Linked DNA regions of Symmachiella macrocystis. The protein of the gene in region 1 interacts with the protein of each later gene in a pairwise test. Links are inferred from orthologs where the notes say so. Each region holds a gene or a part of one and is shown in the gene's direction. Other genes may lie near its edges.

Evidence for each region.
Region 2: the proteins of acpP (region 1) and CA54_RS12405 interact in binary tests that used the Escherichia coli proteins (3 or more experiments, as listed by UniProt). The link is inferred for Symmachiella macrocystis from one-to-one orthologs.

The regions. Positions count from the first base shown.
Region 1 is NZ_SJPP01000002.1:556,803-567,749, reverse strand. What follows is about bases 1-2,832. They hold acpP (acyl carrier protein), read left to right. Parts: upstream 1-1,217; coding sequence 1,218-1,448; downstream 1,449-2,832. Other genes in these bases: fabF (beta-ketoacyl-ACP synthase II), read left to right, coding at 1,452-2,690; fabD (ACP S-malonyltransferase), read left to right, coding at 56-961. Outside these bases: CA54_RS20230 (HD-GYP domain-containing protein), read left to right, coding at 3,085-4,080; CA54_RS20225 (PilZ domain-containing protein), read left to right, coding at 4,146-4,433; CA54_RS20220 (LamG domain-containing protein), read left to right, coding at 4,591-6,288; CA54_RS20215 (peroxidase family protein), read left to right, coding at 6,771-8,939; CA54_RS20210 (OprO/OprP family phosphate-selective porin), read left to right, coding at 9,211-10,785; CA54_RS20205 (porin), read left to right, coding at 10,943-10,947. UniProt on the Escherichia coli protein: Carrier of the growing fatty acid chain in fatty acid biosynthesis.
Region 2 is NZ_SJPP01000001.1:3,219,672-3,230,773, reverse strand. What follows is about bases 4,688-7,674. They hold CA54_RS12405 (acyl-CoA thioesterase), read left to right. Parts: upstream 4,688-5,979; coding sequence 5,980-6,369; downstream 6,370-7,674. Other genes in these bases: CA54_RS12400 (acyl-CoA carboxylase subunit beta), read right to left, coding at 6,430-7,674; CA54_RS12410 (amidophosphoribosyltransferase), read left to right, coding at 4,688-5,849. Also shown: CA54_RS12425 (YidC/Oxa1 family insertase periplasmic-domain containing protein), read right to left, coding at 1-1,599; CA54_RS12420 (metallophosphoesterase family protein), read right to left, coding at 1,603-2,418; proB (glutamate 5-kinase), read right to left, coding at 2,889-4,022; more of CA54_RS12410, read left to right, coding at 4,257-4,687; more of CA54_RS12400, read right to left, coding at 7,675-8,052; CA54_RS12395 (DUF7133 domain-containing protein), read left to right, coding at 8,327-11,102.

The DNA.
Region 1 (10,947 bases):
TGCTCGTGCAGTCTGGGCCTTTTCATTTCAGTCAGATCACAACAGGGATGAATCTGTGAGCAAAACTGCATTTTTATTTCCCGGCCAAGGCGCTCAGCACGTCGGTATGGGGAAAACGATTTCGGAAAAATATCCCGCCGCACGCGCACTCTACGAGCAGGCGGGCGAAATTCTGGGATTTGATTTGGCGCAACTTTGTTTCGAAGGTCCGCAAGAGAAGTTGAACGCCACGGACATCAGCCAACCTGCGATTTTCGTCACCAGTTTGGCCGCTATGGAAATGCTCCGTGCGGAGTCGCCTGAAGTCGTTGATGATTGTGCGGTGACCGCCGGATTGAGTTTGGGAGAATACACCGCGTTGGTTTTTGCCGGCGCCATGTCCTTTGAGGATGGGCTGAAAGTGGTCCAACGTCGCGGCCAAGCCATGCAGGCTGCCGCCGAAGCGACCCCCTCGGGAATGGTGAGCTTGTTGTTGCTGCAGCGCGAGCAAGTCGAGGAATTAGTTCAAGAGGCTTCGTCGGCCGGATCGATCCAGATCGCCAATTATTTGTGTCCGGGAAATATCGTTGTGTCGGGCGAGCAAGCGGCCTGTGAGCGGATTGCTGAACTTGCCGAAGCCGCCGGGGGCAAACCGGCAGCGTTGGCAGTGGCGGGCGCATTCCATACCGATTTAATGAAGCCCGCCGATACGTTGCTAGCGGAGGCTTTAGCGGGAGTGACCATCTCCACGCCGCGCATTCCCGTGGTCTCCAACGTCGACGCGGCAGCGCATGAAAGCGGCGAAATAGTTGATTTATTGGTTCGACAAGTGATCAGCCCGGTCTTGTGGGAAGATTCGATTCGTGGTCTACTGCAAGACGGTGTTGACCAGTTTTACGAAGTTGGGCCGGGGAAAGTCCTGCGTGGTTTGTTGAAACGGATCGCGCGGAAGGTTCCCTGCGAGACAGTCAATGATTCCTGAGGCTGGAAACGGCGGCGCGGCTCGTGATTTCAGAAAAGAAATTGGCCGTGTGATACGGCAAGTCCTGACCGACCAGACGGTTCGGTCATGGCGAAGATTTGTTTACGGTTTACAAGAAAGTACGAGCGCGGTATATCTTCGCACGTATGTATTTGCGACGCACATTTTGCGTCCAGCGTGCGCCAGGCGATTCGAGAATCCGCAGCCGGATTCGAACATCGAAATCAATCCGGTTTTTTTCTTAGAGGAGTTTTGCGTGTCAGTCGAAGAAAAGGTGTTTGAAATTGTCAGCGAGCACTTGGGGACTCCCCGTGAGGAAGTTGCCCGTGAGAGCGCGTTTATCGAGGACTTGAAAGCGGACTCGTTGGACATCGTAGAATTGGTCATGGAATTCGAAGAAGAATTCGATGTAACAATTCCGGATGAAGACTACGAGAAGATCCGCACTGTGGGCGATGCGATCGACTACATTGAGGAGCACAAGTAGCCGATGCGCAGGCGTGTTGTCGTTACGGGAATGTCAGTCGTTACGGCTCTGGGAAATGATATCCCAGAGTTTTGGGACAATATCTGCGCCGGAAAAAGCGGCGTAGGCCCCTTACGGCGATTTGACGTTTCCAATTTCAAAGTGCGTTTCGGCGGAGAGATTGCCGAATTCGATCCGTCTGAGACCATCTCCAGTCGAGATGTCAAACGGATTGACCGCTTTGCGCAGTTTGCGCTCGTCGGAGCTCACAAGGCGCTCGAGACATCGGGGATCGACCTGAATGATGGCGATCCGTATCGTCATGGAGTGTTGATCGGAAGCGGTATCGGTGGGTTGCAAGAGATTGAACAGCAGCATGTGAAGCTGTTTTATCGCGGTCCTGATCGCGTGTCTCCGTTCATGATCCCCAAGTTGATTGTCAACGCGGCGAGCGGAAATATCTCCGTCCGTTTTGGCTTGCGTGGTCCCAATAGTGCGATCGCGACGGCTTGTGCTTCAGCGACGAACGCCATTGGCGATGCCTTTAAGCTGATTCAAGACGACCGAGCCGATATCATGGTGACCGGTGGAAGTGAATCAGCCATCACGCCGATGGGTCTTTCTGGTTTCGCGCGGATGAATGCCCTGTCTCGGCGGAATGAGAATCCTCAGACGGCCAGTCGTCCATTCGACAAGGACCGCGACGGCTTCGTGCTTTCCGAAGGAGCCGGCATTGTCGTGCTTGAGGAATATGAACGAGCCCGGAAACGGGGAGCGACAATTTACGGCGAAGTCTTGGGCTACGGCATGAGTGCCGATGCGTCGCACATGACGGCCCCCGACCCTGAGGGCGCAGGTGCCTCTCGAGCGATGAGCGGCGCGCTGCGGGACGCCCATCTGGAACTTGATCAGATCGACTACATCAACGCTCACGGCACAAGTACCCCTTTGGGTGACGTGGCCGAAACGACAGCGATCAAGTCGGTGTTCAACTCGCACTCCAAAAAACTCTGCGTCTCAAGCACGAAGAGCCAATTGGGGCATCTGCTGGGTGCTTCGGGAGGGGTTGAGTTTGTGGTCGGAGCGTTGGCGCTTCATCATCAGACAGTGCCGCCGACAATCAATCTCGACAATCCCGATCCAGAGTGCGATCTGGACTATGTGCCCAATGAGGCACGGCCAACAAAGGTGAGGGCTGTTTTATCTAACAGTTTTGGCTTTGGTGGGCATAACGCGTGCTTGGTTATCGGCAAAATGGACTGATTTTCCAAAGTCGCCTATAGTGAATTTCCCTGAGTCGCCGGCTGTCGCCGTCGGCTTTTTTCATGCGCTAAGCCACAGAATTGCGTTCATTCCCTCACGTCAGTGCACGGTCGTCCGCCGGTAGTAATGCCTGTGCGGATTGTGCTGACGGGGCTTGAATCGTCTGGAAATGCTTTTCCGCGAATGTGAGCTATGTTTTGATTGGAACATCGCTCAGTTTCCACCTTCATTTTCAGGGTTATCTACGGTCTTTTTAAAACGACCACCATCATTTGCGTGCGAGTCTAAACCAACGTTGATGATTGGATTTTGCCCTACTGCGAAGTGAGACTTCAGTCTGGATGCGGTCGATGCATCCGAGTCATCACTTGTTCTTAGGATTGAGAGAAGAGTCGTGACGAGCGCTGTTTGCCTCACTTCTGTAAAACCGCCGAAGCCCGAGCGGCGATACGTCTCGATTCCGATTGCTACTTTGGATCCGTCCAGTTGCTATCAACTCGATCTCTATGAAGAGCATGGCACAGAGGGCCAGTACCGGCTGTTTCGCGGCCGCGATTTTCCGCTGACCGAGGAGGATTTGAAGAAGCTTCGTGTACGGGGCGTTAAGCGGTTGTACATCCGTACCGGGGAACAACAGGTCTACCAGAGTTATTTGCGGGAAAACCTATCAACTTTTATCGAAAACGAGAGCCTTCCAGCCACGCAACGTTTTCAAATTCTCAATCAGGTCACACAGGATTGTCTGCAGGAGACTTTTGAGCGTGGAGATGTGTCGGAAACCGTTGAGGCGTCGCGCGATATGGGGCGGCATACGGTCAATCTGATGAATCGGGCCGACTTGGTGGCTCACGATGTGTTCTCCATGATCAAACACGATTTCCATACCTTCACGCATTCGGCCAATGTGTGCAGTTACAGCGTCATGTTGGCCAAGGGCATAGGGATCGTCGCTGAGGAGCAGCTGGAAGAAATCGCGACGGGGGCTTTGTTGCACGATGTGGGCAAGATCGGCATACCTTATGAACTCTTGACCAAACCAGACAGACTCAGCGACGAAGAGCGCGAACTGATTCAAAGTCACCCTACGGTCGGATTTGCCCGGCTTTGTCGCCGGGAGAAATTGTCGTGGGGCCAATTGATGATGGTGTATCAGCACCACGAACGAATGGATGGAAAAGGTTATCCGGTTGGGGTGAAAGGTGATGAGATTCACCCTTGGGGGCAGTTATGCGCCATCGTTGATATTTTCGATGCGCTCACCAGCGACCGGCCGTATCATCGAGGGCAACATATCACGGAAGTCCTGGCGTATCTCGAAAGAGAGTCGGGCCGTGGTCTAGATTCGGGGATGGTCAAATGTTGGACGTCAATCATGTCCCAGAATTGCTAAATGCAATTCCCAGACAGTTAGAACTTCCGCCGCCATTACGCGCCTTCTTAAATAAACGAGGGCCCATGATGCCGGTCGCAAACGATCTGCGCCGATTCCCCCGGTTTTTCTATCCCGCCTCTGCGCTATTGAGTAGTGAGCAGACGCTCCCCGCCCTGCCCCGCGACATTGGCCGCTCTGTGGTGCTAACGAAGGACCTGTCCCGCACCGGCATTGCTCTGTTGCACACCGACCAGTTCTACCCGGGCGAGGTGTTGAAATTGTGGCTGCCTTGCGGTGAGAAGCAATTGCTGGTCGTCCGCTGCAAGCAAACAGCCGAAGCCTGCTTCGAAGCGGCCGGTTTTTTCGTCTAAGCTGTCAGTGCTGTCGTCAATCACGCTGTACTTTTGACGTTTCGCGACCAAGTCGTAATCATGGGACTGCATTGTTTGCCAATGCAGCGGCCTTTTTGAGCGATTCCAGTTTCGCTCATCCATTGCCTTCCCCCCCCTTGGTTTCGAGGAACGTCTGATGAATCGTTTTTTAACGAACGCGTTGGTGCTCTTGTTTGTGTGCGGCGCCGGAGTCGACGCTCGAGGCGATGACAAACTGATTGGCGATTGGCCATTGGCCGGCGACACGCGCGACCATTCGTCCAGCAAACTCAAATCGAAGGCCCGCGATATTGATTTGAAAGTCGCGGGGCCCCGCGGTCAGGCGAATACCGCGGGCGGATTTGATGGCCGTACCAGTGTCATTGAAGTCGAGGACAACCCGGCCCTGCATTTGGGGACGGGTGAGTTTTCCATTTCCCTGTGGGCGAATACCCAAGAGAAGTTGGACGACGTGCTGGGCGACCTTGTTGCTAAATACGACGCGAAGAGTCGCACGGGATTCAACTTGGGAATCCTCAACTTATCGGGTGTGACATCCACGCAGTCCAATCATCGGCATCTCTATTTTGGAATTGATGCGGACAAAATCGATCCGGAGTGGACCGACTGTGGACGTCCCGGAGACAATTTGTACGTCTGCGCGTTGTGTGTGTACAAAGGGGAGTTATACGCCGGGACCTTTGAGCACGGAGCGGATCAGGCGGGGCATGTTTATCGTTACGAAGGAGGGCAGCAGTGGGCCGATTGCGGAAGTCCCGACAGTAGCAATGCGGTGCAGACGCTTGCGGTCTTTGATGGGCATCTGTATGCGGGAACCGGTCGTTATCTCGCCGCTGGGTCGGCGCTTCCCGAATCGCCGAACGAAACGCCAGGGGGCAAAGTGTATCGCTACGAAGCTCCGGGGCAGTGGATTGATTGCGGCAAATTGCAGAATCCAAAGACCGGCGAATCGTTTACAACCGGCGGCTTGGTCGTCTATCAGGGCGCGTTGTATGCCGGACCCTCCAAGCATCCCGGCCGGGGGTTGTATCGTTACGAAGGGGGCGAGAGTTGGAAATTTCTGGGAGAACCGGGACACCGCGTGACCTTTCCGGTGGTTCACAACGGATCGATGTATTTCGCATCGCTGGATGGCGGAGGCATTGAACGCTACGACGGGCAGGGAAAGTTCACTGACGTGGGGAAACCCGAGGGAATCACCCAGTCGTACGGATTTGCGATTTACCGGGGCGACTTGTACTCCTCGACATGGCCCAACGGTGAAGTCTTTCGTTATGGCGGCGGGCAGGATTGGATCAATGTCGGTCGACTGGGCGATGAAAAAGAAGTCATGGGGATGGCGGTCTACAACGGTGGGTTCTTTGCAGGCACGCTGCCTTTGGCTGAAGTCTATCGCTACGACGGCGGCAGCAATTGGTCGCGGACTGGGCAACTCGATACCACGCCGGATGTGAAATATCGCCGCGCGTGGTCGATGGCTGTGCATGAGGGCCGGTTGTATTGCGGGACCTTGCCTTCGGGACATGTCTATTCGTTGGAAGCGGGCAAGAGCGCGACATATGGACACGCGCTGCCTGCGGGTTGGGTGCATCTGGCAGCGGTACGGGGACGCGATTGTTTACGGCTTTACGTCAATGGAAAACTCGTGGCCCGCTCGTCGCAGTTTGCAGTCTCAGACTATGACATCTCCACCACCGAGCCGCTGACGATTGGCTTTGGCCCACAGGATCATTTCGACGGCAAGCTTGCCGAGGTCCGCCTGTATGGCCGCGCGTTGACGGATGCCGACATCGCGCAGTTGGCGCAGGTGAAAAAGGGTGCTGCAGGTCAATAAACGATAAAAGGCGGATGGGAAAAATGCGTCGGGGTTAGTGAATACCCTCGTCGTGTTTACGTTGTATTTAACAGAGGCATGTTCAACGACACGAGACCACAAACGATTGCGGCGTGCTTGGCATGTATCCGGAAATGACTTTTCATGAACACGTTTTTTTATCTATCGCGTCCCTCAGTGAGCCAATTAGAATGAAAGAAGAACATCGAATTGAACTGTCATGTCTCCGGATGTTTGCTGAGCATATAAGTACGGAAAATTGTTGTTGAAATGGCGGTTGCCGTCGTGTCGAAACGTAAACACTACACTGCTTGGCAGTTCATTGCCGGGCATATCTAGCACGTCCCTTTTTCTTTCCGGTTGGTGTCATAGCCACTCGAAAGGAGCAACGCGACAAGCCTGTCGTACCCATTTTTGAACGACGCCTCATAGTCTTGTCTCACTCCCCATCTCTAGACCTTTCCCCACAAATGGAGTCATCCATGCGTTCCAAGATCCACACCAAGACCCGTTCAGCCCACGCTGGTAAAGTCAACAAAATGCGACGCCCCTTGTCATTGGAGTCGCTCGAAGAGCGCGTCGTGATGTCCGCCAGCATCGCGGAGATCGATGGGACCGGCAATAACCTCGACAATCCCGAATGGGGCAGTACCTACGAACAGTTGTTGCGGATCAGTACTGTTGAATATGCAGACGGGATTTCGGAACCCGCGGGGGCGGATCGGCCCAGTGCGCGGGAGGTTAGTAATGCGATCGTGGACCAGGACGCGGATATCATCAATGACCGGCAACTGTCCGACTTTGTCTGGCTGTGGGGGCAGTTTATTGACCACGATATCGATCTGACGGAGAACGGTGAACCCCACGAGTCGTTGCCGATCGAAGTTCCCACGGGAGATGAATTCTTTGATCCCTTTTCAACAGGGACACAGGTCATCGATTTCAATCGCTCCTTGTACGACGCCGCAACGGGAGATTCGGTGAGTAATGTGAGACAACAGCTCAATGAGATTACCGCTTTCATTGATGGGTCTGTGATTTATGGTTCCGATGACGTGCGTGCAGCGGCTCTGCGAACGTTTTCCGGTGGCCGGTTGAAGACCAGTGAAGGCGACCTGTTGCCGTTTAATGAATCCGGTTTGGCCAATGCCGGCGGGACGAGTGCCGATTTGTTCCTTGCCGGTGATGTGCGGGCCAATGAAAACGCGGCGCTCTCTTCGATGCATACGTTGTTCGTTAGAGAACATAATCGCATCGCTGACGAAATCGCCGCTAACAATCCGAACCTGTCCGATGAGGAAATCTATCAGCAGGCCCGGGCCTATGTGGTTGCCGAATTGCAGGCGATTACGTTTAACGAATACCTTCCCGCGCTGTTGGGCGAAGATGCGATTGCTGAGTATCAAGGGTACGACTCGACCGTGAACCCGGGCATTAGCAACTTGTTTTCGACGGCGGCTTATCGGTATGGGCACAGTATGTTGTCGCCCGAGTTGTTGCGGGTCGACAATAGTGGCGCAGTGATTGACGCCGGGAATCTTTCCCTACGTGACGCGTTTTTTGCCCCGGGCGAATTGATGGAGAATGGCATTGATTCTCTGTTGGCCGGATTGGCGCGGCAGGAGGCGCAGGAGATCGATACCCAGGTCATTGACGACGTACGCAATTTTTTGTTCGGCCCTCCTGGCTCCGGCGGCTTTGACTTGGTGTCGTTGAATATTCAGCGCGGACGCGATCACGGTTTGGCGGATTACAACCAGGTTCGTGTTGATTTGGGATTGGAGGCGGTGACCAGCTTTTCACAGATTACCTCCGACCCGGAATTGCAGGCCAAGTTGGAAGAGGTCTATGGCGATGTCGACAATATCGACGTCTGGGTTGGCGGCTTAGCGGAGGACCATGTGGCCGGCGCGAGCGTAGGGCTGTTGATCCACACGGTGATCGCCGACCAATTCGAGCGGATTCGCGACGGAGACCGTTTCTGGTATCAGAATGTCTTCGAAGGCAGCGAATTGGAAGAATTGGAGTCGACGAGCCTATCCGACATCATTTTGCGGAACACCGGGATCGAAAATATCCGCGAGGACGTTTTCCGGTTGACGACAAATTACGCGCCGGTGGCGGCATTGGAAGTCGATTTTGTGGGGTCGCGACGTAATGGCGAAATTCAGTTGGACGCCAGTGGTAGTTTTGACCTCGAACAATCGACCGAATCGTTGACCTATCTGTGGGACCTCGACAACGACGGCCAGTATGACGACGCGATCGGCATGCAAACGGCAGTCTCGATGCGGGACTTGGATTCGCGAGGTCGCTTGGTGGTCGGATTGAAAGTCATTGATGATCAAGGAAATGTCGGCTTGCAAGAAATGGTTGTCAAAAACGGCCGGCATCACCCCGGACATTTTGCCGGTGGCATGCATCACCACAACCACGGCCACCATCAGCATGGTCACCATCACGGAAAATCAGGTCACGGCCATCATGGGCATCAGGAAAGAGAGATGCCTGGCCGTTCGCACAAGGCGGGAAAATCCTTTGCCTTCATGCACGGAGCAGGACATGGTCGACACGATGACGCGTTTGCTGAATTGGCTGATGGGCTATGGGGAAACGATCTTCACAAAAAGCACAACAGGCGTAGCCGCTAAAATGGACGACGATAGACCTTGGCGTTGATCCGAAAACCCCGTAGCCAAGCATGGCGAAGCCGCTGAGTCGTTGATCTTAAAACGGCTCAGCGGTAGAGCTTTTTGGCCTAGTCAATCCACCTAACCACCACGTCCTCGGTGCTGGATTTTGGCATAGTGGCCGATGCCGCCTGCCGGTATAATTCCGCCGTGCGAAGATTCTGTTCAGAATTCCGCGCATGCCTCTCTCTCAAAACCCTCCCTTTTTCTTTCTGCCAGTGACGCGACTATTATGTCTTGCGCCACGAATCCTGAACTGTTGCGCATACGGCGGTGTTTACTGTCCGTGGTGATCGTCGCATGCGCCGGCGCCACTGGATTCGGACAATCAGCCGGGGTGGATGAGAGCAACGAAGCGGACGGGTTTGAACAGCGGATTCAAAAGTTAGAGGCGGAACTCGCTACGCTGCGGCGCGACCACGCGGGAATCGCCCCGGAATCAGAAGCTGCGGAGTCAGAAACCGTGGAATTCGCGGAGGCATTGATTCCTGCAGAGGAGTCGACGGGCGTTGTAACGATCTCGAATTGGACATCCTCCAGATTTTCGAGGTTTCAAGACGAGGCTGACGGCGCAGCCCTGCCCCAACCGAGTTTGGGAGAGGATCCTGATTTGCCGAATCTTCCTCCGGGATTTCGAGATCGTCTTGGGCAACCGCGGAGTCTGTTTGATTCCTCCGAGTATCCCACCGTGAATTGGAGCGGTTTTTTGCAGTTGGATACGGGGATTGTCGATCAGGATGAACTCAACGTTGAGTCAGTAGGGCGGGTTTCTGCCGAGAGTGGCCTGCGGCGTGTCCGTTTGCGGGTTGACGGAAATGTCCGTGAAACCAGCACTTATGTGATTGACCTGGATTTTGCCGCCTCGGGTCATCCGAGTTTTCGCAACGTCATGCTTGCCTTCCACGACGCCCCCATCGCGCAGAACATTCAGATGGGCTACTTCAAGCAGTCGATTGGCATGCAAGCTATGACTCGGGCGACAGATCTGCGGTTCCTGGAACGCACTTTGCCTTTTGCGTTTGACCCGTTTCGCCAAACTGGCATCGGTGCCTTTGGCAATTACGCGGAACGGCGGGGCAGTTGGGCATTTTCCACATTTGGCTATCCGACCGATTCGTTTGGCGTGACCACCGGAGAGGCGCTAGGGACGTCGTTATCGACTCGAGTCACGGGACTACCGTATTATGAAGATGAGGGTGCGCGACTCCTGCATCTGGGCATGGGATATAGCTTTGGCACTCCAGCCGACAATACGGTGCGATACGCCATTCAACCCGGATTTTTCGTCGTCGATCCCGGCAATCCCGATGCGAGCACTATGGTGCCGACATTCGTTGATACCGGAAAGATCCCGGCACGAGCCTTTCACATATTCAACGCCGAGCTAGCCGGCAATTTCGGTTCCCTGTCGCTGCAGTCCGAGGCGACATTCGCAGTTGTCGATCAAATCGGCGGCCCGACGTTGGCATTTTCGGGCGCGTACGCCTCGGTGGGATACGTCCTCACGGGGGAGTCGTTTGGTTACAATCGGCGTCATGGGATTTTGCGGAGCATCGTTCCGGAGCAGAACTTCGATATCAATGGCGGTCTCGGAGCTTTGGAACTGACAGCTGGTTGGTCCTACATCGATTTGGATGACAAGAATATACAGGGGGGAGATATGTGGAACTTCATCTTGGGGGTCAACTGGTACGTCAGCGAAAGCGGGCGGTTTACACTCAATATCATTCCAACACATTTGTTCGACCCCGAATATGGCCCGAGCAATGCCGAAGTTATCGGAGGGCGGGCGCAGGTTGAGTTTTAAAACGGTAAGTTGAACTAGAGTTGATTCAGTCAGATATCTATAGTCCGGCCGCCGCAAACCTCACCTATTGCGGTACTTTACCCCTCCTCTCAAAACCCGACGGGTTGGCGTTCCCTAGCTGTTCCGTCGGCTCCGTTCGCCCTATCCAGTACTCTAAATGAA
Region 2 (11,102 bases), on another replicon or contig:
ATAGAACTTGTCCAGCAACCATAGCATCACCTTGGCGATGGCTCCGAACCAGCCCAGATCCATAATTGTCTCGGCGCCGTGCGGCTCCAGCAATTCTTTCCGCTTTGGTCCTGCAAAGAGTTCGTACTCGTGCGTCAGCGATTCACCCGGCTTCAAGTCCGCGTCATTGGAGGTGATCGACACGCTAATGTCGGTCCGCTCGGGATGCTCCTTGTCGATGGTGCCGCTGGCGACTGGCGTATAGTTGCGGAAATAAGAATCTTCCACCGTCGGTTCGTTGGCGGGCTGCAGGAAGGCGGCGAAGTATTGCGCATCGACACCGATGTATTTTAAAATCGGTTGCTCCCACAGACTCGTTTCTCCTTCGGCAATTTCCTGGGCCGAAAGTGAGTCGGAATGAAAGGCCTTGTCTTCGCGGTTAAGAAATGCGAATTGCACATCGCGAAACTTGCGGGCTCCTACCACACTTTCCAACGGGACGCCCACCGGACCTTGCAGAACATAATTCACGCTCTGCGCTTCTTGGGACAGGTTCTTGATGCTGAAATCAAAATCTAGGACGTAAGCGTCGACTTCGTCTTCCGGTTTGTCACCTTTGGCCTTGTTCACCTGATAGGTCTTGGTCAATTCGAATCGGCCATCGGGCGAAGTGATGCGAAAGACCGCCTTTGAGTCATCCTTTGCCTTCTCCACCAACTCCCAATTCACCGAATTCAGCGATTCGATTGCCTCGGCGAATTGGTCTTCAATTTGCGGCACCGTGACCTGCAACGTCATCGGTGTCAGCATGGGTGCACCGATCTCGACCCAACGCACAATGTCGTTGATGTCTTTGTCTGAGAGCTTCTTCCCCTCGGGGGGCATTTTGAAATGCTCGTTTTCCTGCCGGATGGCCTGCACGACCAAACTGTGACTGGGGTCGCCGGGCACAATCGGCGCGCCGGTATCACTGCCGGCGAACAAACCATTGCGGGAATCAATCCGAAAGCCACCCGCCGGTGCGGGCTTGGCGTGACATTTGTAACAATTTTTGCGGAAGATCGATTGGACTTTGAGAACCAGCTGGTCCTGTTGCCGTTGTTCTTTGCGCAACTTATCGTGGTCCGCCTGATCGCTACTGCCGACAACCTTCAATGGGGCTTGGCGATTCTTAAGATTGCGATACCGCGGATCATTGAGTTCCACATATTCGATAGCCGCGCCGCGGGTATCGATCGTCACAGCCATGCGAAATCCGGTTTCGGGATTGTCGGATCCGATCAGGACTGTCTGGTTCAGAAACTCTGGGATTTTAAGGTCAGCAACTGCCGGTTCTTCCTGCTTGTCGCCATCTTCCGGGGCGGCTTCGTCTCCGGCAGCTTCCGCAACAACTGCCTTATCATCGGCATTCTTATCGTCTGCGGCAGCATCCGCCGGTGGCGCGTCAGGGTCCTGATCCGCCACCGCGGCTGGTTGCGGATCCTTCTCGGCAACCTCAGCATTCGCGGCCGGTTTATTGGCTGCAGGGTTTTGTCCCGCAGGGGGATTGAACCACATCCACCCCAAATAGATCGCTGACGCAGCGACCATAAAAATCCAAAAGCGTTGATTATTTTCCATTGTTTACCGGCCGTCGCGGAGGCGATCCCCCAGGAAGTTATCGAGATCGGGGATGTCGTAAATTTTTGCCGCCGTGTCTTCAAAACCATAATCAACGCGGCGATATGTCAGTTTGGCCGGAGGAGCGGGAGTGGCCGACTCCACGTCGGTCTCGGCGGCCGCTTCGGCATTGGCGTCGGACGCGGGTTCGTTTTCCAACACAACATAACAAGCGCGGGGGTCGCCATCGCGTGGCTGTCCCACAGAGCCGACATTGACCATCAATTTGCCGCCGGTCAATTCATATTCATGATTGATTTCCGACGGGCTGAAGAAATTGAGGTTTTCGGTGAAGACGCCGGGAACGTGTGTGTGTCCTTGAAAACAATACTGCTGAATCAACCCGAAGATCCGCTCCATTTTGAGCTGGTTATAAATGTCTTCGGGAAAAACATATTCATTGAGCGGGTTGCGAGCGGACCCGTGCACAAACTTAAAGTCGCCCTCGTTGTGCATGCGTGGCAATTCTCCCAGGAACTCCCAACGGCGTTCGTTGCCGGCCGAATCACCCGATTCCAAGACCGAGCGTGTCCAAAAGATCGCCCGCTCGGCACCGGCGTTAAACCCCTCAGGATCAAACAGTGCCCCTTGATCGTGGTTTCCCAGCAAGCACATCTTGCACGATTTCATCACCAAATCGACGCATTCACGCGGATTGGGGCCGTAACCGACCACATCACCCAGGCAATAGATTTCGTCGATTCCCAAACCTTTGATGTCCGCGAGTACGGCCTCGAGGGCTTCCAGGTTTCCATGAATGTCGCTGATGATGGCTTTCAAATTCAGTTACACCGTCGCAAAAAATGGATGTACGGGGAGACGTCTCGAACCTTAGGCCCGGATCAGGATCGCTGCAAGTCACCTGGGATGCGGCTAAGTCGCAAAGCCTACAAAATAACATGGTCTGACGAGAATGAAACTCAAAGCGCCCCAGCAATTCAATCGAACCCACCGCAGGGTGTTTACCAAGCCTACTCTACCCGGTTTCCGAGTATCAAGGCTGCAAAATATCAACTTCGCGAATCAACACCTGCGCACGGCGACCGAAATTCCTGCCTCGGAAAGCCATCTGCGCTCAGCCGACACCCTGCTCGATTCGATTCCAATAAAACAAGAATCCAATAAAACAGGGTGTAAACCGCAATTCTAGCGATGTCGAAGTCGGAAGAGTAGGGAAAAACTGCATTCCCTGTGAGACAATGCTCCTCCCACGGTGTGTAAATTGCCCCCACGTTGCTTCTCAGTGAACGTTATACCGTAACAATCAAATTGTCGCGGTGAACAATTTCTACATATGGAAGTGATTCGTACAACTGGGCGATTTCTTCGCTCCTTTTGCCTGCCAATCGGCGAATCTCCGCTGTGCTGTAGTTCGTCAAGCCGCGAGCGAATTCGTTTCCCTTCGCATCAATCAACGCAACCACGTCCCCTTTTTCCACCTGTCCCTCGACTCCGACGATTCCGATGGCCAACAACGAACGGCCATCCCGCTCAACGGCTGTCCGCGCTCCAGCATCCAGAATCAGCTTTCCCTTGGGGGGCTTGGAATATCCAATCCACCGTTTCCAAGCCGGAACGGACGCTCCCTGCGCTAGGAACAACGTCCCGGTTTCCTCGCCCGCTAAGACTTTCATCAGTGTGCCCGACTGCGTCCCGTTCGCCACAATGACGTTCTCTCCCACGGCTGTCGCCATCTTAACCGCGCTGAGTTTGGTGCGCATTCCGCCGGTCCCGCGTTTGCTGCGGTCGGCGGTCGCCAATTGCAGCAGTTTGTCATCCCATTCTTTGACCAACGGAATCGTCTTTGATTTCGGATCATCCGGAGGACCATCCATGAGACCGTCCACGGTCGACAAGATGACAAGCAACGGCGAATGCATCAGATTTGTGACCAATGCGGCCAATCGATCGTTGTCACCAAAAGCGATTTCGTCGACGCTCACGGTATCGTTCTCGTTGACGATGGGGACCGCGCCGTTTTCGAATAACGTCAAAATCGTATTGCGGACATTGAGATATCGTGAGCGGTTATCGAAATCGTCTGCATTGAGCAGCAGTTGGGCCGCATGACAGCCATGTTTTTTCAGACAATCGTCATAATGCCGGATCAAGTGGGCTTGTCCGACGGCAGCAGCAGCCTGCAGATGCGGCAAATTGCGGGGCCGCTGTCGCAAACCGAGCAAGCCCATGCCGGCGCCGACCGCACCGCTGGAGACCAAGACAACCCGCCGACCGGTTTCACGAACGCGCTGGATTTCTTCGCTCAAAGCACTCAGTCGCTCGAGATTGAGCGTATCGTCCTCGCGGGACAGGACGCTCGTCCCGACTTTGACGACCAACGTGCGGGCGGTTTCAATCACCTCGCGGCGAACCAAATTGACCATGTCGCGGTTTCCATCCAATGTAATTTAGGAAACCTCGAATTTACCGCATGGCTCGGTTTACGGCAACTTGATCGACTTTGCGGTCATTTCCACCGCCTGTGCCGAGAAATCATTCGTTTGTTGGTTGGTTCATGGCGGCTGGTTGAGTATGATGCCAAAGTATTAAGGAAGCATAAAGACGCACTTGCTTTCCTCGCCCCACCCTCGCATCCCTAAGTGAATGCCGAATCACCGATGGCCGAGTTGAATCACGAGTGCGGCGTTGCCGCGGTTTACCACCTTCCCGACCGTGGCGTTAGCCCGCTCGCCCCGCCTCAAGGTGTGGAACATACATCCAATTTGATTCCGCGGTTGCTGCTCGACATCCAAAATCGCGGCCAATTGGCGGCGGGGATGACGACCTTCAATCCGCACCGCAATCAACTCATCGATACCCACAAAGACGTGGGCACGGTGACCGAAGTCTTCCACTTAAACCATCAGGATAGCTACCGATCCCTGATGCGGAAGTACGCTGGACGGGCTGCGATTGGACACGTCCGCTATGCCACGTGTGGCAAGGATGACAAAAGTTACGCGCAGCCCTTCGAACGGCATCACATCGAAAAGCCAAAATGGTTTAGCTTTGCTTTCAACGGACAGTTGGCAAACTATCCGCGCTTGCGGGATGAAATCCTCTCGGAGAACGATTTCCACCTCGCTCGCGAAACTGACACCGAAGTCTTGATGCACATGATTTGTCATCAACTCTCGGGAGATCGCCGGCCAGAAATGATCGAGATGCTGACGGAGCTGAGTCTGCATTTCGACGGCGCTTATAACATCGTCTACCTCAACGCACTGGGCAACATGTTTGTCGCCCGCGACCCCTTAGGGATTCGCCCGCTGTGTTATGCGAAAGAAGGCCCGCTATTTGCCGCTGCCAGCGAATCGGTCGCATTGGCCAATCTAGGATTTCGCGAATCGAGCATTAAAAGCCTACACCCGGGCGAAGCGGTCATCATTCGCGATGGCGAGTTTTCGATTCAACAATTCACCGCCAGCCCCAATCGGGCCCACTGTTTCTTCGAATGGATTTATTTCGCCAATGTCGCCAGTACGCTGGATGACCAAAGTGTCTACCTCACTCGCAAACGGCTGGGCGAGGAATTGGCCGCGGTGGAAACTCTCGAGATCGACGATGACACGATCGTCGTGCCGGTTCCCGACACAGCCAAAGCGGCAGCCGATAGTTTGGCCTTTCAATTGAAAGTCCCCTGTCTGGAAGGCCTGATTCGCAATCGCTACGTCGGTCGGACATTCATCGAGGGAGCCAACCGCGCCGACAAAGCAAAGACCAAATACACGCCGCTGCCCGAAGTTCTCCGCGGCAAAAAGGTACTGCTCGTCGAAGATACGATCGTCCGTTCGACGACCATGAAGGTTCTGGTCTCCCAACTCAAGGAACGGGGCGGAGCCAGCGAAGTTCACGTGCGGGTGGCTTGCCCGCCAATCATCGCCCCCTGTTTTTACGGAATCGACATGTCGACGATTTCGGAGTTGTTCGCGCCGAAGTTCATGGACAACGGCCCGTTGACGCCGGAAATTGAAGACACGATGGCCGAGACGCTTGGAGCGGACAGCTTAAAGTACCTGCCCATCGAAGCGATTTCCCGCTGCGTCGGCTTTCCCAAAGAATCGTTGTGCCAAGCTTGTATCGACGGAAAATACCCCACTCCCGCCGGCGTGCAACTGTACCAAATCGCGCTGGAAAAACTGGAAATGGGTGAAGAGGAAAACGATGGGCGGGCCTATGACGCCCCTTTATCTGTGACGGCCCGAACCTAGACCTCACCGCGCGCCAGTCGATGTTTCCGCTGCAGCCTGACGATTCCACCGAGGAAGAACCTCCCGAGGAAACCGGCGACACACCGGACGATGACCGCTAATTCATTTCGCCATACTCACTAAAAATAACATGCTCCGCGAACACGAAATCCAAGTCCGCGTCCGGTATAGCGAAACCGACGCCATGGGTTACCTGCATCACGCCAACTATCTCAACTTCTTCGAGATGGGCCGCACGGAATTGCTGCGAGCCTCCGGGGGAAATTATCGCTCCGTTGAGGAGCAAGGTCTGTTCATCGTCGTCGTGAAAATGGAAGTCCGCTATCGCGCCCCGGCGCGCTACGATGACATGCTGACCGTCAAGACCCAGCTCATCCGTTCCTCGCCGGCGAAGTTGATTCACAACTACCAGGTCTTTCGCGATGACGTGTTACTCTGCGAAGCGGAAACGCTGTTGGGGTGCGTCGATGCCGAAGGAAAAATCCAACGCATGCCCGATTTCTTGAGCGAGCAATTGTAAGGCGTTCTATCGATTTGGGGGGCTCACTCGTGATACTTCTGGGAAAAATGCCTTTTCCGCTCACACCTGATACACGCCGGTGCGGAACGGTTCGTCATTGGCATGACGGGTGGCGATTGCCAGTGATTCAATTAGTACGGCTCGCGTGTTGGCCGGTTCGATGATCTCATCCACCCAACCCCGCGCTGCTGCGTAACGGATGTCGGTTTGTTCTTCATAGGAATCGACGATCCGCTGCCGCAAGCGTTCCATTTCATCGGCATCAGGAATTTGTCCTTGCCGTTTCAGGGCGGCAATATTGACTTGCAAAATCGTCGAAGCTGCTTGTCCGGCTCCCATTACGGCGTAATGCGCCGTTGGCCAGGCAAAAATAAATCGCGGGTCAAACGCCTTGCCACACAGTGCATAATTCCCCGCTCCATAACTGCCGCCCAGCACGACGGTCAGCTTGGGGACGCGACTGTTAGAAATGGCGCTGACCAACTTGGCCCCCGCACGGATGATGCCCGCTTGCTCCGAATCGCGGCCCACCATAAACCCATAGACGTCCTGCAAAAACACAATCGGCAACCATGTCTGATTGCAGTCCATCACAAACCGTGCCGCTTTGTCCGCGCTTTCGTGATAAACCACACCGCCGAATTGTAGACCCGACTTGTCTGTTTTTTCCGGATGATGTTGGTTCGAGACGATCCCGACGTTCTGCCCCCCAATGCGCGCATAACCACAAACCATCGTTTTGCCGTACTCGGCTTTGTATTCCTGAAAACTGCCGGCATCGACGATGCAGTCGATCACGTCGCGGATCTCATATTGCCGCTGCGGATCGGGCGTAACGATCTCGGTCAGCTCCGCGGGATCGCGGGCGGGGGGCACCGGGTCTTGCCGAGTGAAATTGTCGCTCACCGCATCGTGTGGGAGCGTCGCCGCTAATGCCCGCAGGCGGGCGAGACAACTTTCGTCGTCCGGTTCACGGAAATCAATCGTGCCGCTGATGGCCGCATGCATCTCCGCGCCGCCTAACTCTTCATGCGAAGCGGTCTGTCCGATAGAACTTTGCACGAGCGCCGGACCAGCCAAATATAATCCCGAGCCTTCGGTCATGACCAATTTGTCGCACAGCACCGGCAAATACCCACCTCCGGCAACACAGTTCCCCATGATGGCGGCCAACTGCGTGACGCCCATGGCGGACAGGACCGCGTTGTTGCGGAAGATGCGGCCGAAGTCGTCTTCGTCGGGAAAAATTTCATCCTGCATCGGCAACAGGACACCGGCGGAGTCGACCAGATAAATTAACGGCAGTCGATTGGTCATCGCGATGCGTTGTGCGCGCAACACTTTTTTTGCCGTCATGGGATAAAAGGCGCCTGCTTTGACGGTGGCGTCGTTGGCGATCACCATAAACGACCGTCCTTCAACGCGCCCTAGTCCGCAAATCACGCTCGCCGCCGGCGCCGGGCCCCACTGTTCATACATACCCCACGCCGCCCAGCGACCGATTTCCAAAAACTCGCTACCGGGATCGATCAGTCCGGCGATTCGCTCTCGAGCCGTCAGGCGGCCTTTTTCGTGTTGCCGCACAATGGCTGCTTCGCCGCCCCCTTGCGCGATCTCCTCGCGCTGCGCGCGATGTTCGCTCAACAATTCCTGCCATGCGTTTGCCGAGGACTCGTCATTCATGGAATTTAGGTTTTTCTATTTAGAACCAGATGCAAAACCCGGTCGCGCTTGTTTCGGCAGCTTACAGATCAGTCTCTCCCGGACGCGGCGGAGCGTTTTGCAACGACCGGTCGCCGGGTCAGCGATGCGAACGTGCTGGTGCGGGTAGCCTGTCCATGGTTCTCGCTGTTAGAATAGTAAATACTATAATCGAAAACGGCGCCTGAAGCGTGTCATACCGTTTGAAATCCCCACTGTAAATCGCGACCGGAAAATCGCGACCGGAGTCGATTGAATGCCCCGCCCGTTGATGTGCTTGCTCTGTCTTGTGATGCTCGGATTGTTTGTCGCACCGGTTGCGGCGGTGGAAGAAGACGAAGAAGATGCGGATTATCTGCCCGGACTGTCCGCCGTTTATTCATCCGGTAAAAAAAACATTCGCCGTATTGACCCGGACATTGAGTTCGCTTGGGGAACCGCTAGCCCCGATCCTCGCTTGCCCGCTGGCCGCTTTCAAGCCAAGTGGCAAGGGCGATTGCTTTTGCAGGAACCGAGCACTTACCGGTTCTTTGCCTACGTCCAAGGTCAAGTTACGATCACGCTCGACGGAAAAGAAGTGCTTTCTGGAAAGCAGCAACAGCCGGGGTGGATCAATGGTCCGCCGTTGGAATTCGACTTCGGTGAGTTTGAACTGGATGTGCAGTACAAAAAAACGGGAAAGGCCGGTCAGCTCAAATTGTTTTGGTCCGCGGACCGCTTCGACCGCGAACCACTGCCGGCACGTTTCCTGTACCGCAATGATGTTGCCGCCGAGCTGAAACAAATTGAACGGGGACAAACGGCTATTGCTGCTAACCGCTGCAATCGCTGCCATCGCCGAAAACAGGAACAACTCAGCAACCCGGCTCCCAGTTTAGCGCATGCTGCCGGCGGGTTGTCGCGTGCTTGGATCATCGATCAATTATCCGGCGCTGCAGCCGACGATCCGCATGCCAACATGCCGCAATTTGGTTTCGACCGCAAACAAGCCGAGACCATCGCCGCATTTTTACTACAAGGCGATCCGGTCGCCACCACGGACCTGCCCGCAGTCAAGGACGAAACCGTCGCCCGCCGGGAAGGCGAAATTCTGCTGCGCTCCGTCGGTTGCCTCGCCTGCCATACCCATGGTGAGTACGGAACGACTTCAGAATTTACCGGTGGGGACCTAAGTCAGATTGGCAAAAAAAGAAGCCGCGATTGGATCTACACCTGGTTGGCCCACCCGGAAAAATTGAATCGAGATCACCGCATGCCGGTGGTCAAATTGTCGAAAGAAGAACGCGCGCAATTGGCGCTCTATTTAACGCCGACTGAGCAATCGGCTGATCCAGGCAAATCACAACAGGACTCGGCGCAAACAATTAAGGCCGGTCGTGCATTGGTTGTCACCGCCCGCTGCGCCAATTGCCACCGCATCCCGGGTGTTGATGAAAACCTCGCCAACATTCCGAGGTTGTCCGCCGCGACAATGAAATCGGCGAAGTCTTGTTTGTCCGCACAACCCGCGGACCAACATTCCCGCCCATTTTATCCGCACGTCGATTCAGCAGACATTGCCGCTTATGTCGCAACGCATAACGAACTGCGGACTCCCGTGGGAGAATTTGAACAGGGACGGCAATTGTTGGTGCAGCGGAATTGCTTGAACTGCCATGAACGCGACCTGGGCAAAGGAATCGTGGCCATTGCCGGAAAGATGTCGCGGGTCGATGAAACCTTGCAGGGACAAAGCGAAGCACTCATTCCGCCGGCGCTGACGGCGGTCGGCGATAAGTTGCAGGACGATGCGTTATCCGAGGCCGTCAGCGGCGAACAAAAGAAACCACGGTTGCCTTGGCTCAAAGTCCGCATGCCGCGATTTCAACATACCGACGCCGAAAAACAAGCCTTGACGAAATTCTTAATCGGTCATGATCGCATTCCAAACATCAGCACCGAGCCGCTGGCCAACATCACTGAGACCGAGCGCAGACAAGCCTTGATTGCCGGACATGAACTCGTCGGCGGCAAAGGATTTAGTTGCGTTGCCTGCCACGCCTTTGGCAAATTCGAACCGCGTAACGTCGCACTGGGCACGCGCGGGTCTGATCTGCTGATGTTGGGCCAGCGCATGCGGCGGGAGTATTTTTTGCGGTGGACACGTTCGCCCCTGCGGATTGTACCGGGTATGGAGATGCCTTCGTTTGACAAACCGGTTCCCAAAATTTTGGCCGGCAATCACGATCGGCAATTGGCGGCGATCTGGGATGGACTCAATGATCCCAACTTCACCGTGCCGACAAATCCCTCGGTGGTCGAACAATATCTGGTCGTCCGCCCAGACGAACCCCCGCGCATTGTTCGTGACGTGTTCACGAATCACAAAGCGGACGGCGGTTATACGCCGCGCTCATTCGCCGTGGGACTACCGAATCGGCACAACGTGCTTTACGACCTCGATACGTTTTCGCTACGCCAATGGTGGCTGGGCGACTTCGCCCGCCAACGCACACAAGGCAAAAGTTGGTTTTGGGACGCGGCCGGTGTGACTATTGCCGTAGGAACACCCAACGCCCCCGACATCGCACTTCACGTCGACGGCACAGCAAGCGATGCGTTGTTGATGCCTACCCGTGCCCAAGGCACGCATGGCCGCTTGGTCAGTTATCATACTGACAGCAACGGTGTGCAGCTTGAATATGTTTTGAATTTCCCCAACGACCGGCAACTGCACGTCACCGAAGACATCCGCCCTGCCGTGGCCCCAGACCAATCTCAACTAACAGGTTGGAAGCGCCGCATTTCCGTGAGTGGTATCCCGGAGGGATTTCAAGCGGTTTTATTGCATCGCACGCCTGAGGTTGCTTTTGGTAATCCCCTGGTCAAAGCCATAGACGAATCGGCCACGCCGTGGGAGTCCGTTTCGGCCGATGGCAAAACTCAAGGCAGCATGATTGACAAAACGGGCGATACGGCCTTGGGGGCGTTCCGCTACCTGTGCGAACTGAAACCGGAGGAACTCGGCAAGAATCCCGCAACGCCTTCGAAGT